DNA from 2 places in the Kocuria sp. CPCC 205261 genome. Region 1 is predicted to be linked to the other one. Evidence: riboswitches for the same ligand, from Rfam matches in the RefSeq annotation. Region 1 holds a riboswitch; the other holds the start of a gene.
The links. A riboswitch is a leader RNA that binds a small molecule or an ion and turns the genes downstream of it on or off. The one in region 1 is predicted to bind S-adenosylmethionine.
Positions count from the first base shown of each region.

Region 2: linked by a shared signal. The riboswitch ahead of RF646_RS09750 (bifunctional o-acetylhomoserine/o-acetylserine sulfhydrylase) and the one ahead of RF646_RS08395 (hypothetical protein) in region 1 are both predicted to bind S-adenosylmethionine.

Region 1 covers NZ_JAVKPU010000007.1:66,862-72,045, reverse strand. Annotated here, with positions in the region: gene RF646_RS08405 (DUF6350 family protein) at 1-97, opposite strand, end outside; gene RF646_RS08400 (glycosyltransferase family 4 protein) at 216-1,379, shown strand; SAM riboswitch class IV at 1,491-1,633, shown strand; gene RF646_RS08395 (hypothetical protein) at 1,654-1,932, shown strand; gene RF646_RS08390 (BCCT family transporter) at 2,047-2,475, opposite strand; gene RF646_RS08385 (BCCT family transporter) at 2,511-2,825, opposite strand; gene RF646_RS08380 (hypothetical protein) at 3,116-5,184, opposite strand, start outside.
Region 2 covers NZ_JAVKPU010000009.1:29,759-34,942, forward strand. Annotated here, with positions in the region: gene RF646_RS09735 (VOC family protein) at 1-597, opposite strand, end outside; gene RF646_RS09740 (hypothetical protein) at 878-1,279, shown strand; gene RF646_RS09745 (hypothetical protein) at 1,355-1,696, shown strand; SAM riboswitch class IV at 1,661-1,781, shown strand; gene RF646_RS09750 (bifunctional o-acetylhomoserine/o-acetylserine sulfhydrylase) at 1,858-3,246, shown strand; gene RF646_RS09755 (homoserine O-acetyltransferase) at 3,249-4,406, shown strand; gene RF646_RS09760 (SGNH/GDSL hydrolase family protein) at 4,517-5,184, opposite strand, start outside.

The sequences.
Region 1 (5,184 bases):
GGCGGGGCACGTCGGCGGCGCGCACGGGGGACGAACCGTGCGACGTGAAGCGGTCGCGTACGCCCGAGACCACGCCGGGCAGTGAGGGAAGTTTCATCACCGAACATCTTTTCACGTTCACCCGCGCACCACGGGCAGCGAAGTTAGCCCGGACTTCACCTGCGGGCCACCCCCGGGTGACTCCCCCGTGAGGCGCCGGGCCCACAGTGGGAACCGTGAGAATTGCATTGGTGGCCGAACAGTTCCTCCCCCACGTCAACGGTGTCACTCATTCGGTGATCCGCGTCCTGGAACACCTGCGGGATCACGGACACGAGGCCATGGTGATCGCCCCCTCCTACGAGAAGACCCTGTTCCTGGGCTCGGTGGACCACGTGGACGGCGTACGGATCGAGCGCATCCCGTCTCTGCCGCTCGCGGGCTATCCCGAGGTCCGCGTGGCGAGCTGCACCGTGAGTCGCATGCAGCGCATCCTGGCCCGCTTCGCGCCGGACGTGGTGCACGTGGCGTCCCCGTTCGTGCTCGGGTGGCAGGCCATCCAGGCCGCCAAGGGTTTGGGTCTGCCGTGCGTGGCCGTGTACCAGACGGACGTGCCCGGTTACGCCGCACGCTACGGTGCATCCGTGCTGGAGACCGCCATGTGGTCCCACGTGCGTGCGATGCACAACAGTGCGACCCTCACGCTCGCTCCCTCCACGGCGTCGATCAGCCAACTCCACGAGCACGGCGTCCAGCGGGTGCACATGTGGCGCCGCGGCGTGGACACGAGCCGGTTCCGTCCCGCACTGCGCGATCACGCGTGGCGCGAGCGCGTGGGCGGCGGCAAGCGACTCGTGGGATACGTGGGGCGGTTGGCCCCCGAGAAGCAGGTCGCGGACCTCGCCGCGATCGACGCCCTGCCGGACACCCGGCTCGTGATCATCGGTTCCGGCCCCGGGAAGGAGTCGCTGCGCTCGGTATTGCCCAACGCGCACTTCGAGGGCTTCCTCACGGGCACCGAACTCGCCACGGCCATGGCGTCGCTGGACGTGTTCGTGCACCCCGGTGAGCACGAGACGTTCTGCCAGACCATCCAGGAAGCCATGGCCTCCGGGGTCCCAGTGGTGGCCGTGGGCCGCGGCGGCCCCCTGGACCTCGTGGACTCCTCGCGTAACGGGTGGCTCTACGCCCCGGGTGACCTGGCCGGGTTGCGCGAGCGCGTCCGAGACCTCGCGGGCGACGACGCCAAACGCCTCGCCTTCGCGCGCACCGCCCACCAGTGCGTGCAGGAGCGCACGTGGGGTGCCGTGTGCGAGCAGTTGCTGGGCCACTACGAGCGCGCTCGCACGGTCACCTCCCGGATGCGCGGTACGCGCGGGGCCGGCCTGCGCACCCCGTGAGAAACGCCGCCGGGTGCCAGATGTTACTCAACAGAAGCTTGATTAAGTTTTGATGACATTCTCGGTCCGCGCCTGGCTGGTCCCCCGAATCCACGGATAGGCTCGAAGCAGCTTCACGAGATGCGCCCGCGCAACGACAAGGACGTCACCGCGCGCCCAGAGCTCCAACTCGGCGTACGCCAACCCTCGGTTCAGGGGTGGATTGGATGACGAAGCGGCCGGGGCCACACGTGTGGTTCCGGCAAGCGACCGGAAAAATCAGAGGCCCGACATCATGAACACGACAACCCAGAAATCCCACCCCGACACCCGCGAACAGTGGGTGGACGTCACCGTTCAGGCGGACCCCGCCCGGCACGTGGTGTCCATCACGGGATCGGACGGTCACGAGCACGAGTACTTCGCGGACGACGCCCGTGAGGTCGCACTCGCCGCACAGCACACACGGGGGCGCGGCCAGTGGTGCGCCAAGTACAGCAGACTCCTGGTCCCCGGAGCGTCCCGGGTGACCGGCGGGGTGTCCTTCTACAAGCTGGAGCCCTTGCCCGCGTAGTCCTCACGAGCACGGTCCCCGCGACCGCGAACTCCACGATCGGGTGTGGCCCGGGTCTGGACGGACCCGGGCCACACCCATGTTCTCAGCCTGCTCGGTTCTTGGCGGCCGTGCTCACCGGGCGGTCGCGTCCCGGTCCTGGGCGATCAGCTCGGCGGCGCGTTCACCGATCATGAAGACCGTGATCTTCGGGTTCACCGTCACGAGCTCGGACATCACCGAGGCGTCTGCCACGCGCAATCCGCTCACGCCCTTGACGATCGCATCCAGCAGGAACGCCGTGCGCCCGGTGATGAGCACGTACAGCATGAGCCCGATCGCCAGGATGATGCTCTGCTCGGAAAGCCGCCGGATGCCCTTGTCCACGCCCAAGACGCACGAAGCCACCGCCATGAAGACCCCCAGGGCGGTCAGTGCCGACGGCACCGCCAGGTTTTCGGGGACGCCGAACAGGTAGCGCAGTCCGAAGTTCAACTGGACCACCCCGATCCCCAGGGACGCGGCCACCCCAAGGATGGTCCCCAGCAGCGCCGCGGTGTCCACGGCGTCGCCGGCGGCACCGTGGATCCGGCACCCGATCAGGGGTAGAGAGCGGAGCGGATGCTCAGCGGCATGCCGAAGCCGTAGGCGAAGTAGCCGAAGGCCATGCCCATCAGGGCGTACATGGCCCACCCCGTGAACAGGTTGAACTGGGGTTTCGCGTGGTCCGGGCCCATCTTGATCGTGCCGTGCCTGCTGTCCGCGACCAGGATCACGAGAGCGGCCGGGAGGATGTAGAACCACCCCAGCCGGGAGGCGACCCACGCGACCACGCCGCCGATCACGGCGTCGGCGTGCTCGGGTGCCTCCGTGGCCCAGGCGGACAGCGAGACAAGCAGGGTTGCCGCGGCCACGAAGACCCGCCAGTAGACGGGCAACCGGGGTGGCGCAGAGCGAGGGGCCCGGACGGGGCGGGCGGATCCGCGACGGGCGACGAGCCCGGGCGTGGGTGACGGATGGACGAGGAATCGTGTGTGGTCACGTCGGGGATGCGGGTCGGACGTCGGACGACCCGGGGTTGAGGCGCCTTACTACCAGCCGTTAGTCATGGCACGCCACCTCACTGTAGGGGAGGGCCGCGCAGCAGCCGAATGCAGCCGCGCGGCCCCACGAGCACACCCCCCGTTCGCCCGGGGCGGCACTGTCAGCCCAGCAGCTTGGCCACGAGGGCGCTCGCGAACTCCTCGGAGACGTCCCCGTAGTTCAGGGAGAAGTCCTCGTCCACGAGCGTGGGCAGCAGCCCCGAGCACAGCACCGTGGCGCGCGCGTACAGCCCCGGCAGGGCGGCACCGATGGGCACGGAGAGCAACCGCAGCTCGGGATCGTAGCTGACCAACGCCGTGCCGGTGTCCCGCGCCGCGAGGTGCTTGCCGAGCCCCGAGGACACGGGACGGGCGTGACCCGAGACCACGTCCTCCGCGGTGCGGTAGGCGTAGCGCGTCTTGTGGTGGTGGTTGATCCGGTACAGCCCCGCCTGGTTGCGGTCGTCCGTGGCCTCCCACGTGGCGTCCGCGGGCACGAAGCGTTCCGCGACCCCGTTGTACTGCATCTCCTTCAGGGGCAGCCCGGCGACGACCGAGGACAACGGGGGCAGGGTGTCGAGCATGACGGGCCCGGCGTCGTAGACCACGTCGCACAGCCCCTCGGGCAGCAGCTTGCTCAGCGCGTCGAGGTCCACATCCTGGAGCATGGTGGTCGCATGGTCCTCCGGGGACAGCACCACGACCTCACCACCCTGGGCCCCGACCGCCTGCGTCACGGCGTCCTCTTGGTCGGTCTTCCACCCGCCCGTGAGCAGGATGGAGCCGTCCACGAGCTGGGTCAAAGCCGGGGAGCACACCTGCCAGCGGCGCACCGTCCAGTTCTCGTCCCGGATCACCTCCAGGAAACCGAGGGCCTGCAGGTGACCCACGAACCATTCCTCGAAGCGCTCGGAGTCCTCGAGCTGGCGCGCCACGATGGACAGGCTCGACCGCTTGCCGCCACCCAAGAACGTGAGGATGTCCTTGAACGGCGCCCAGGACCCCGGGTACTCGCCCTCGTCCGGGCCGATGAACTGCAGTGCCTCGACCGAACCCGTCTGGCCCACCGCCGAAAGCTTGGTGAGCCGGCCGGGGTAGCGCTTGGTAAGCCCGCAGAACTTGCAGCGCCCGAACACCCACGGCGCCTTGGCCTTGGGATCCATGGGGGGCAGGATCACTTTGTGCTTGCCCGTGACCATGCAGGACACGTCCGGGGCCTCGGGCAGCTCGTTGCTGCGCTCGGGGAACATCTGCCCCTCGGCGGACTCCCACCCGGCGACCTCGGGCACGGGGACCTCGTCCACGGTGGCCTCGTGGGGGTCCATGTTGTCGAACGACCCCTGGACGTACTCGTCCGGGATCTCGTCCCGCGTCACCGCGGTGACGGGCCACAACGGTTCCTCCGCGACGTGGACCATCTCACCGTCGTAGCCCAGGGAGCGTTGAGTGATGTAGTAGGAACTGTCCCGCACGCGGAACTCGAGGCGCTGCTTCACGGTGCGCCCGGAACGCAGCACTAACGTGTAGTCGTTGGGCTTGAGGTGGCCGTCCTCGCGGGCCAGATCGGTCCCGCCCAGGCTCACCTGGAACGGTGGCACCCGGGGTGCGGTGAGCTTGGTGCTCATGAGCTTGAACGAGTGCGGGTTGCGCCACTCGCACTCCACGGACAGGGGGTCGTCGCTGTCGGACGTGACGGTCAACTGCGGGGGCCGCAGGGCCGAGAACCGGTCCACGTCCCCGGGGATCCGCAGCCCGCCGGACAGGGTGATTGCGGGGACCAGGCGGGGTACCAGGGCCGAGAAGTTGTCGTTGACGGTCAGCGCGGGGTCACCGGCACGCAGCACCTGGACGTCGTCGAACAGCACCCAGCCCTCGCAGACCCCGTTCTCCCCCGGGCCCACCACGCGGTAGTCGGGAGAGGCCGAGTCGTCCAGGATCGCGCGGATCTGATCCACCCATTCAGGTTGATTGCGCACCATGATCCGGCACGGCCACGCCGCGGGGACGTGGTCCACGGAGATGAACGTGTCCGAGTACGCGTCCTTGGCGAAGACCACCACGGGCCGCGGATTACGCGTGAGGGTGAGCTCCCCCGCGGTGATCTGCAGCTGCCCGGACAGCAGCGTGTCACTCGTCATGCGGGCGTTGTACGCGGAGATCCCCAGGAACGCGTCCCCGATGTAGGACAGGA
Region 2 (5,184 bases), on a different contig from region 1:
CATGACCCCGGGGGTGCCGTTGGGGGCGCACCAGGTGACGTCCAGCGAGCCCAGGACGTCCTCCACGGGACCGCCGAGCCACTCCGTGACGCGGTCGGGGGAGCCGGCGATCTCCATCCCGCTCAACCGGACGTCCGTGATCCGCGCCTGGGACGGGTGCATCTCGTCCTCGGAATCGAAGTGCACCATGAACGGCAACTGCGGGTCGGAGATCAAACCCTTCACGCCGATCTGATGCCATTCGAGCTGCCGACCGTCGGGGAACAACCGGCCACCGGGCACGGAGGGGCGGCCCAGCTTGGCCTCGAAGGGCGCGAGGTCGGGGACCTCCACGACCCAGCCGAGCCAGCCGCCGCCGGCGTCGGAACGGGCACGGACGGCCTGACCGAACGGCGCCTTCTCCGCGGCGGGGTGCTCGAGCACCGTGACGACCTCCACGTACTGGTGGTCGGTGAGCGGCAGGATCATGTTCCGGGTGCCGAAACGGGGGTGCACACCGCCCTTGACCGGTTCGATCCCCAACCGGTTCGCGATGCGTTCGGTGGTGGCCTCGAGGCCGTCGGGCTGAGCCGCGAAGGAAACGTGATCCAAGTTCATGACGCCATGGTGGCACCGGCCACACGGGCCACCAAATCGAGCGCGAGCCCGGCGAGTGTGTGACCTGCGCCGCCCGGTCCGGTGGGCAGGGCCGGCTCTCCGCACCTCCCGAGACCTGACATCGGGACGGCTGATCCGGGCGGGGACTGTGTTGGTCCAGGTCAACGAGACGCGCGTCTCAGAGGCTGGAGTCCGCAGCATCAGCCGGGGAGTCTCCGACCGGGCCCTCGCTATGTGACCTGAGACCGATATCGATCCCGATCACTACGAGGTGGTTCCCGTGTCCGCAAATGCCGTCGGTTTCACACTCCTGATCCTCCGAGTCGCCCTGCTCCTGGGGAAGTTCGTGCACGTCAAGGTGGGTTGGGTCCAGAGCCTGTTCCTGCCGAGCTCCATCATCGGCGGCGCGATCCTCCTGCTCCTGGGCCCGCAGGTGCTGGGCCGCTTCGACGGGCCGTGGGGCGAGAACGGCCTGTTCCGCAGCGACGAGTACTACCCCGCCGGCACCATGACCAGCCGCCCGTCCTCCGTGGAACCGTTCTCCCTGCACATGTCCATCGCGGCCGTGGCTGGCGGCGTTCACCATCCTGGCGGTGGTCGGCATCGCGTTCAACGTGGCCATTTTCCTGTGGTTGGCACCCCACATCATCGGTCGCTACTAATTCGGGCGCGGTATCGGTGACTTCCGCCAGTCCATGGGTGTGACCGCCACCGGGCTGATCCTCATGCGCGTGGTGGGCCCGGAGGCCAAGACCCGGTGTTCGAGGCGTTCGGTTACAAGCAGCTGGTGTTCGAACCGTTCTTCGGGGGCGGGTTGGTCACGGTGCTGGCCATCCCCGTCATCTACCTGACCGGCGTGCGGCCGTTGTTCTTCGTGATGCTCGCGGTGTTCGTGATCGCGGTGCTCACGGGTCTGTTCTACGTCCATCCACGTGAGATGAAGGACCGGGAACTGCACACCCGGGAGATGGAACAGCAGGAACGAGCGGCCACTGACCCCGAGCCCGCTCGCAGCGTCCCCGGCTTGACTCCCGCCCCGCCGGGTTCGGACAATGAGGTAATAGGTCACGAGAGTCAGCGCGAAGCCCCAGCTAGCTGACCGGCAACCCTCCCTTCCGCGGTGGGGTGCCCTGGGTGAGGACCTGGCCGTGGCGTCGACCGACGTCATGCGGCAAGCGCGGGTCGTTGGTGCCCGGTCACAGCACGGGCACCGTGCGGATCGCCACCGGACCCCTGATCCCTCCGAGAAGGAGTACGGCCATGAGCACCGCTCCCACCCCCGACAATCCCCAGGGCTGGTCGTTCGAAACCCGACAGATCCACGCGGGCCAGAACCCCGACCCTGTGACCGGGTCGCGCGCCCTGCCGATCCACCAGACCACGTCCTTCGTGTTCCCGGACGCCCGCACGGCGGCGGCCCGGTTCGCGCTCGAGGAGATGGGCCCCATCTACTCGCGCCTGACCAACCCCACCACGGAGGTCGTGGAGAACCGGGTCGCGTCCCTCGAGGGCGGCGTGGGGGCCCTGATGGTCTCCTCCGGACAGGCCGCGGCCACGCTCGCGATCCTCAACCTGGGCGGCGCCGGAACCCACGTGGTGGCCAGCCCGTCCCTGTACGGCGGGTCGTACAACCTGCTCAAGCACACGCTGCCGCGCATGGGCGTGGAGACCACGTTCGTCTCGGACCCGGACAATCCCGCGCAGTGGCGGGACGCGGTGCGCGAGAACACCGTGGCGTTCTTCGGTGAATCCATCCCGAACCCCCGCAACGACGTGCTCGACATCGAGACGATCGCCGGGATCGCCCACGAGGCGGGTGTCCCGCTCATCGTGGACAACACGATCGCCACGCCCTACTTGGTGCGGCCCATCGAGTGGGGCGCGGACATCGTGCTGCACTCGGCCACCAAGTTCCTGGGCGGCCACGGCACGGCGATCGGCGGGTTCATCGTGGACACCGGAGCGTTCGACTACTCGCGGGACCCCGAGCGCTTCCCCGGTTTCAACCAACCGGACGAGACGTACAACGGGCTCGTCTACGCCCGCGATCTCGGTGCGGACGGGGCCTTCGGCGTCAACCTCTCGTACATCCTCAAAGCGCGCGTGCAGTTGCTGCGTGATCTGGGGACCTCGATCTCTCCGTTCAACGCGTTCTTGATCGAGCAGGGCATCGAGACGCTGTCGTTGCGCATGGAACGTCACGTGGCCAACGCGCAGAAGGTCGCCGAGTGGCTCGAGGCCCGCCCCGAGGTGCGCTCGGTGTCCTACGCCGGTCTCGAGTCCTCGCGCTGGCACGACCGCGCCCTGAAGTACGCGCCCAACGGTGCCGGGTCGGTGCTCGGTTTCGTGCTCGACGGCGGCCGGGACGCCGGTGTCGCGTTCGTGGACGCCCTGAGCCTGCACTCCAACGTGGCGAACATCGGTGACGTGCGCTCGCTCGTGATTCACCCCGCCTCCACGACGCACGCCCAGCTCAAGGACGAGGAGCAGCTCGCGGCCGGCGTGGAACCGGGATTCGTGCGGCTGTCCGTGGGTGTCGAGGGCATCGACGACATCCTCGCGGACCTCGAGTCCGGATTCGCCGCGGTGGGTGCGCGCGGCGACGCTGCCGGTGACGCGGCGTCGTCGGCGGAGGACACGGGGAACTGACCATGACGGTCGTGGGCAACGGGCCGCGCACGCGGCGCGACGGCGTCGTACGGCGGGCCGAACTCGGCGAGCTCGTGCTCGAGTCCCGGTTCCGGCTGCCGGACGTGCACCTCGCGTACGAGACGTGGGGCGAGCTCGCGGCGGACGGTTCCAACGCGGTGCTGATCGAGCACGCGCTCACGGGTGACACGCACGTGGCGCGCGGTGGCGCGGGACACGAGGACGCCGCGAGCGCTCCCGAGGGCGCGGCCGCCGCGGCGGACGGTTGGTGGGACGGACTCGTGGGCCCGGGTGCCGCGATCGACACGGACCGCTACTTCGTGGTGTGCGCCAACATCCTGGGCGGGTGCTACGGCAGCACGGGACCCGCGAGTCCCGCACCGGACGGCGTCCCGTGGGGCTCGCGTTTCCCGCGCGTGACCGTGCGGGACTCGGTGACCGCGGAGGCCCTGCTCGCTCGGGCGCTCGGAGTCTCCCGGTGGCGGCTCGTGATCGGCGGGTCCATGGGCGGAGCTCGCGCCCTCGAGTGGGCCGTGTCCCACCCGGATCGGGTGGCCGCGTGCGCCGTGATCGCGGCCAACGCGCGCGTGGGTGCCGAGCAGCTCGCGTGGGGACAGGCACAGTCGCTCGCGATCCGCCAGGACCCGAACTTCCGGGGCGGCGACTACTACGCGGGCGAGTACCCGGAGGCGGGTCTGGGGCTCGCGCGGCGGATCGCGCACATCACCTATCGCAGCGCGCACGAGCTGGAGACGCGCTTCGGCCGCGAACCCCAACCCCGTGAGGACCCCGAGGCCACCCACGTCGCGGACCGCGGTCGGTACCAGGTGGAGAGCTACCTGGACCACCAGGCGTCCAAACTCGCGGGCCGCTTCGACGCGAACTCGTACCTGAGTGTCAACGAGACCTTGATGTCGCACGACGTCGCTCGGGGCCGCGGCGAGCTACGGGACGTCCTCGCCCGCACGCGGTGCGAGTGGCTCGTGGCCGCGGTGGACTCCGATCGGTTGTTCTTCCCCTCGGAATCCGCCGAACTCGTGGCTGCGCTACCGGGGGAGCAGGAGCTGCACACGATCACGTCCCCGAGCGGGCACGACGGGTTCCTGATCGAAACTCCGCAGGTGGGCATGTTGCTGCGGGAGACCGTGCTGCGGGATTGAGCAGGGAGCCCTGACGGGTCGGTTTCAGCGGTGAGACCCGGTGGGAACGGGTCGGCTTCAGTGGGCGCGGCCCTGACTGGCGGGACTGGGTGACCCGGCCCCGGGCCGGCTCAGGCCTCCCGGTCCTCGACAGGGATGCCCTCGCCCGCACCGGGGATCGTGGTGCGCCCGAACGAAGGGCGCTTGGCGGTGATGTTGTCCCCCGAGCTGCGACGCCGGATCCGGCGGCCGACCCACGGGACCAGGTACTTCCCGGCCCACACGAGGTCCTCTCGACGCGCCTCGCGCCACGTGCGCGCGGGGCGGTCCCCGAGTTCACCGGGAACCAGGTCGTGCTCGACCCCCAGGGAGTCCAGGACCTCGCACGCGATGAGCTGGTGGCCCAGGGGCGAGAAGTGCAACCGGTCCGGTGCCCACATGGCAGGTTCCCCCAGTTGCTGCAGTCCCCAGAGGTCCACCATCACGGCGTCGTGCCGGGCGGCCACCACGCGCACGTTCTCGTTGAAGATCGCCACGCGCCCGCGGATGCCGCGCAGCACGGGGGTGTTGCCGATGTCCGGGCCGTCGAACATCGTGACCGTGGCACCCGTGGCGGCGAGTTTCTCGATCACGGCGTCGAGCCGCACCGCGATGTCGTCCGGATCCGCACCGGGTCGCAGCATATCGTTGCCGCCCGCGCTGATGGTCACGAGGTCCGGGCGCAGTTCGATGGCCGGTTCCAGCTGTTCGTCCACGATGCCCTGGAAGAGCCGACCGCGGATCGCGAGGTTGGCGTACG